DNA from 2 places in the Variovorax humicola genome. Region 1 is predicted to be linked to the other one. Evidence: predicted binding sites of a transcription regulator. Region 1 holds the regulator's gene; the other holds the start of a gene.
What was found. The regulator NrdR, encoded in region 1, represses ribonucleotide reductase genes. The targets are predictions, from matches to a motif close to CACNANATNTNGTG.
Positions count from the first base shown of each region.

Region 2: WKW80_RS00430 (ribonucleoside-diphosphate reductase subunit alpha) is a predicted target of NrdR. The motif match lies at 1,038-1,051, and genes of this name have one in related genera.

Region 1 is NZ_JBBKZV010000004.1:254,130-257,442, forward strand. Features, by position in the region: gene WKW80_RS09930 (lytic transglycosylase domain-containing protein) at 1-46, shown strand, start outside; ZMP/ZTP riboswitch at 71-194, shown strand; gene glyA (serine hydroxymethyltransferase) at 234-1,478, shown strand; gene nrdR (transcriptional regulator NrdR) at 1,503-1,946, shown strand; gene WKW80_RS09945 (GspH/FimT family pseudopilin) at 2,107-2,655, shown strand; gene pilV (type IV pilus modification protein PilV) at 2,649-3,200, shown strand; gene WKW80_RS09955 (prepilin-type N-terminal cleavage/methylation domain-containing protein) at 3,187-3,313, shown strand, end outside.
Region 2 is NZ_JBBKZV010000001.1:92,729-96,041, reverse strand. Features, by position in the region: gene WKW80_RS00440 (sigma-54-dependent transcriptional regulator) at 1-200, shown strand, start outside; gene ampD (1,6-anhydro-N-acetylmuramyl-L-alanine amidase AmpD) at 193-786, shown strand; gene WKW80_RS00430 (ribonucleoside-diphosphate reductase subunit alpha) at 1,168-3,313, shown strand, end outside.

The sequences.
Region 1 (3,313 bases):
GTCCGCTGCAGGACAAAAGGTCGCATTGCTGGACAGCAACTCCTGAGCCAAGCGCCGCCTCGGCTACACTGACGCGGTACGCGACTGGCGATAGGCGCAACCCTCCTGCAGGGACCATGCGCTGACGTGGGATACCACTTGGAAGCGTACCGCCCGGTTCACCGGGTGTTCCGCCGTTCGCCTGGGCAGCCCTTGTTTGCATGAACAAGGAAATTTGTCTTCACAGGACTGCCATGTACCAACGCAATACTCTGGTCGAACAGACCGATCCCGAAGTGTGGGCTGCCATCCAGGCCGAAAACGCACGCCAGGAACAGCACATCGAACTCATCGCGAGCGAAAACTACGCGTCGCCCGCCGTCATGGCGGCGCAGGGTTCGCAACTCACCAACAAATACGCCGAGGGGTATCCCGGCAAGCGCTACTACGGTGGCTGCGAGCATGTGGACGTGGCCGAGCAACTCGCCATCAACCGCGTCAAGCAATTGTTCGGCGCCGACGCCGCCAATGTGCAGCCGCACTGCGGCGCTTCGGCCAACGAGGCCGTGATGCTGGCCTTCCTGAAGCCTGGTGACACCATCATGGGCATGAGCCTGGCCGAAGGCGGCCACCTGACTCACGGCATGCCGCTCAACATGAGCGGCAAATGGTTCAACGTGGTGAGCTACGGCCTCGACGCCAATGAAGCCATCGACTACGACGCGATGGAACGCAAGGCGCACGAGCACATGCCCAAGCTCATCATCGCCGGAGCGTCGGCCTACTCGCTGCACATCGACTTCGAACGCTTCGCCAAGGTGGCCAAGGACGTTGGCGCGATCTTCATGGTCGACATCGCCCACTATGCCGGCCTGGTGGTCGCAGGCTGCTATCCGAATCCCGTGCCACATGCCGACGTCGTCACGTCGACCACGCACAAGAGCCTGCGCGGACCGCGCGGCGGCATCATCCTGATGAAGTCGCAGCACGAAAAAGCGATCAACAGCGCCATCTTCCCCGGCCTTCAAGGCGGACCGTTGATGCACGTCATCGCGGCAAAGGCCGTCGCCTTCAAGGAAGCGCTGACGCCGGAGTTCAAGACCTACCAGCAGCAGGTCATCAAGAACGCCCAGATCGTCGCCGACACCCTCACCCAGCGCGGCCTGCGCATCGTCAGCGGCCGCACCGAGAGCCACGTCATGCTGGTCGACCTGCGACCCAAGGGCATTACCGGCAAGGAAGCCGAAGCGGTGCTCGGCAGTGCGCACATGACCATCAACAAGAACGCGATCCCGAACGATCCGGAAAAGCCGATGGTGACCAGCGGCGTGCGTATCGGCACGCCAGCCATGACCACGCGCGGCTTCAAGGACGAGGAAGCCCGCGCCACGGCGCACCTGATCGCCGACGTGCTGGACAACCCGCGCGACGAGGCGAACCTGGCGGCCGTGCGTGCCAAGGTGGAAGCGCTGACCACTCGCTTCCCGGTCTATCGCTGACCGGAACGACCTGGGGGCCGCAGCATGAAATGCCCGTTCTGCGGCCATCTCGAAACCCAGGTCGTCGAGACCCGCGTTTCGGAGGACGGCGACTTCGTGCGCCGCCGACGCCAGTGCGGCGCTTGCGAAAAGCGCTTCACCACTTATGAGCGGCCGGACGTCAATTTCCCTGCCGTCGTCAAGAAAGACGGAAGCCGGGCCGACTTCGACGCAGCAAAGGTCCGCGCGTCGATGATGCTGGCGCTGCGCAAGCGGCCTGTCGGCATCGAGCAGATCGATGCTGCCCTTTTGCGCATCGAACAGGAACTACTTGCCACCGGCTTGCGCGAAATCGAATCGAACAAGGTGGGCGAACTGGTGATGCGCGAACTGAAAAAGCTCGACAAGGTGGCCTATGTGCGCTTCGCGTCGGTCTACCGGAGCTTCGAGGACGTGGACGAGTTCAGGCAGTTGCTCCGGGACATTTAACTCGTTGACTTCGGTTAACTCGACTGCATCTTTGTGAAATTGCACGCACAAAGATCCTAAATTGTCATAACTGCACACTTCTTTGCCGTTTGTCGGCGCAGCTTCGCCGCCCGGCACGTATGGACCTCCGCCAGAGCTGACCGCTTGTAGCATCCGGCGAGTGCCCGCGTACTTCACTCCTCGGCGCCGGGCCACCGGTTACACAGCAATTGAACTGTTGGTTGCCATCAGCGTCGTGGCCGTGCTCGCTGCGCTTGCACTCCCGAGCTACAAGTCCGTCATCGCCCGGTACCGGGTGCGCACGACTGTCGAAGACCTGAAGGCGACGCTCTATTTCACTCGGTCAGAGGCCTTCAGACGCGGCGGCCGGGTCACGCTTCGCAAGGCCTCGGCTGCCAACTGCGCCGCTCCCGCGGATGAAAACTGGAGCTGCGGGTGGATCGTCTTCTCGGACGACAACGGCAACGGAAGGCTCGATCAAGGCGAAGAGCCCCTGCAGGCATCGCGCGTGCCTATGGGAACCCGCGTCTTCAACAGCAGCAAGGGCGTGGAATTCATGACTACGACCCGCTGGGGTGAATTCAACGGCATCGGCGCGTTCGGATTCAAGGTCGTACCTGCCGACAGCGCCGATGCCGCGCTGAGCACGGTCCTGTGCATCAGCGCGGGCGGCAGGCTCCGCACGGCTACCGGTGCTGCGTCGTGCTGACGCGAAGCGCCAGCCTGCAGCGGGGCGTGACGCTGCTGGAGTCCCTTGTCTCCATGGTTGTTCTTGTCGTCGGAGTACTGGCGATTCTGTGGGTTCAGGTGCGAACCCTGGCAGAAACACAGACAGCGGTTCGCCGCGCACAGGCCGTGCGCGCCATCGAGGATCTGGGCGAGCGCATCAAGTCGAACCCGGGCGGGTTCTCGCAGTTGGGCCTCTATGTCACCGACTGGGAATCCAGCGGGCTCCCGGCCCAGGACTGCAAGGCGGCCGCTTGCACGGCCGCGCAGTTGGCGGCACGCGACGTCCACGAATGGCAACTGGAAGTGGCGCAGCGGCTGCCGCTCGGCAAAGCCAAGGTGTTCCTCTCGTCCGATGAAGAAGCCGACAACCAACGCCAGTTGGGCGTGATGGTGGGATGGCGCTCCAACGAGCGGACAGACGACGTAGCCTTCACCGCGCCACTGACCAAGCTCTCGTCGACCGGCACCGGTGGCGCCACTTGCCCGACAGGGCTCATCTGCCACCTCGTCTATGTGCAACCGTGATATCGCTGCGCGCCGGCGGCAACACGGCGTCACGCTTGTCGAATTGCTGGTCGGTCTCGTCATCGGCTTGCTGGTCGTCACGGCGGCCATCACGACCATGCTCCTGTCGCGAA
Region 2 (3,313 bases), on a different contig from region 1:
TGCCTTCAGATCTGCAGTCCTATCTCGATCAGCAAGAACGTGAAGTGCTGGTGCGTGCGCTGCAGGAAAGCGGCTTCAACCGCACGGCAGCCGCCGCGCGCCTGGGCCTGAGCCTGCGCCAGATCCGCTATCGCATCGCACGACTCGGCATCAGCACGCCGCCAGGCGACGACGGCCTCGTCGGCACGCTGGATGAATAACTCCGCGGACGCCGGCCTCTGGCAGGCCGGCTGGTACCGTTTTGCCCGGCGCCTGGCATCGCCGAACTTCGGCCCCCGGCCCGCCGGTGCACACATCGACCTCGTCGTGCTGCATTCGATCAGCCTGCCACCCGGCATCTACGGGGGCAACGAAGTGCAGGACCTCTTCACCAACCAGCTCGACTGGGATGCCGACCCGTACTTCGACCGCATCCGCGGCATCGAGGTCTCGGCCCACTTCTACGTACGCCGCGACGGCGAGTTGTGGCAGTTCGTCAGTTGCGATGACCGTGCCTGGCACGCCGGCGCCTCCAGTTGGCGCGGCCGAAGCAATTGCAACGACGACTCGATCGGCATCGAACTCGAAGGCCTGGAGGGCCAAGCCTTCGAAGATGCACAGTACGAGACCCTGGCCAGCCTGTGTCCGGCGATCGCGCAGCACTACCCCGTGGCCTTCATCGCCGGCCATGAGCATGTCGCGCCGGGCCGCAAGCACGACCCGGGCAGCGGCTTTGACTGGCTCGCGTTGCAAGACGCCTTGGCGTGGCCTGAGGCGATGTTTCCCGAAGGCGTGACCGCCCGCTGAATTTTCTCAATCGCGAAGGCCGCCGCGATGGCTGTGGCCGGGGACTCGCCACGTCATTAAATCAACGCCTCCGACCAGCAACCATGCGGGCTGCGGGCTCAAATTGCGCCACAGGCCGCGTCCACGTTGGATCATGCCAAAGTAGCCTAATAACCACGCGCGCTCCCGCAGCCCATCCTGAAAAACCCCTGTGATGTGGCATTTGAGATTCATGACAAACACTACATCTAGTGGCTTGTAGGCCCTTGAGGCACTAGATATAGTGTGCCCTCGTCCAGACATGTTCCGTTACAAAAACCTGACAAATTCCTGCGGCAGCGCGGACGGGCCGCAGGCCCTGTGCACTGACGCCACAACAACAATTGCCAACCGAGGACCCGAATGCAGACAGCCCTGAACACTCCCGCCACGCCACGCCCTTCGATTTCCTCGCAAGCTGCCGACAGCCAACCGCGCGACGTCGCCGGCGCGCTGACCGCGGACGCGCTTGCGCACTACCAGATCATCCGCCGCAACGGCGCCGTGGTGCCGTTCGAGCCGAACAAGATCGCCATCGCGATGATGAAAGCCTTCCTGGCCGTGCACGGCACCCAGGGCGCGGCTTCCGCGAGCGTGCGCGAGACGGTCGAGGGATTGACCAAGGCCGTGGTGCGCGCGATGGTGCGTTCGCGGCCGGGCGGCGGCACCTTTCACATCGAAGACGTGCAGGACCAGGTCGAGCTCGGCCTGATGCGCGGCGGCCACCACGAAATTGCGCGCGCCTATGTGCTCTACCGCGAGCGCCGCACGCAGGAGCGCGCAAGCCAGAACGTGCAGCAAATGCCCGCCGCGCCGACGCTGCACGTGCTGGACCGCGGCGAGCGTGTCGCGCTCGACATCGATGAACTCAAGGGCCTGATCGAATCGGCCTGCGAAGGCCTCGGCGCCAGCATCACGGCCGCGCCGATCCAGTCCGAGACGATGCGCAACCTGTACGACGGCGTGCCGCTCGACGAGGTCTACAAGGCCTCGATCCTGGCCGCCCGCACGCTCATCGAGAAGGACCCCGACTACACCTTCGCCACCGCGCGCCTCCTGCTGCACACGATCTTCCGCGAGATCCTCGGCCGCGAAGTGCCCCCGGCCGAACGCGCACAAGCCTACGCAGACAACTTCCCGCACTTCATCAAGAAGGGTGTCGAGAACGAACTGCTCGACGAGAAGCTCCTGCAGTACGACCTGGCCAAGCTCGGCGGCGCACTCAAGGCCGAGCGCGACCTGAAGTTCGACTACCTCGGCCTGCAGACCCTGTACGACCGCTACTTCCTGCACGTTCGCAAGACCCGCATCGAACTGCCGCAGGCTTTCTTCATGCGCGTGGCCATGGGCCTGGCGCTCAACGAGATCGACCGCGAAGCCCGCGCCATCGAGTTCTACGAAGTGCTGTCGTCCTTCGACTTCATGTCGAGCACGCCCACGCTGTTCAACAGCGGCACGCTGCGCTCGCAGCTGTCGTCCTGCTACCTGACCACGGTGCCTGACGACCTCGACGGCATTTACGAGTCGATCAAGGAAAACGCGCTGCTGTCGAAGTTCGCCGGCGGCCTGGGCAACGACTGGACCCGCGTGCGTGCCCTGGGCAGCCACATCAAGGGCACCAACGGCGAGTCGCAGGGCGTGGTGCCCTTCCTCAAGGTAGTCAACGACACGGCCGTGGCTGTGAACCAGGGCGGCAAGCGCAAGGGCGCCGTCTGCACCTACCTCGAAACCTGGCACCTCGACATCGAGGAGTTCCTCGAGCTGCGCAAGAACACCGGCGACGACCGCCGCCGCACGCACGACATGAACACGGCCAACTGGATCCCCGACCTGTTCATGCGCCGCGTGATGGAAAAGGGCAACTGGACGTTGTTCTCACCGAGCAACGTGCCCGACCTGCACGACAAGTTCGGTGCCGATTTCGAACAAGCCTACGTCGCCTATGAAGAGAAGGCCGCGCGCGGCGACATCAAGCCCGCGCGCACCATCCCGGCCAGTGACCTCTGGCGCAAGATGCTCACGATGCTGTTCGAAACCGGCCATCCCTGGATCACGTTCAAGGATGCCTGCAACGTTCGCTCGCCGCAGCAGCACGCCGGTGTCGTGCATTCGTCGAACCTCTGCACCGAGATCACGCTCAACACCAGCGACACCGAGACGGCCGTGTGCAACCTCGGCTCGGTCAACCTGCTGCAGCATTTGAAGAACGGCAAGGTCGACCAGGAAAAACTCAAGCGCACGATCTCGACCGCGATGCGCATGCTCGACAACGTGATCGACATCAACTACTACGCCGTGAAGAAGGCGCGCGACTCCAACATGCGCCATCGTCCGGTGGGCCTGGGCTTGATGGGCTTCCAGGATGCGCTGTACGAACTTCGCATTCCTTATGCGTCGCAAGAGGCGGTGCAGTTCGCCGACGAGTCGATGGAAGCGATCTGCTATCACGCCTACTGGGCCTCGACCGAACTCGCGAAGGAACGCGGCAAGTACTCGAGCTACAAGGGTT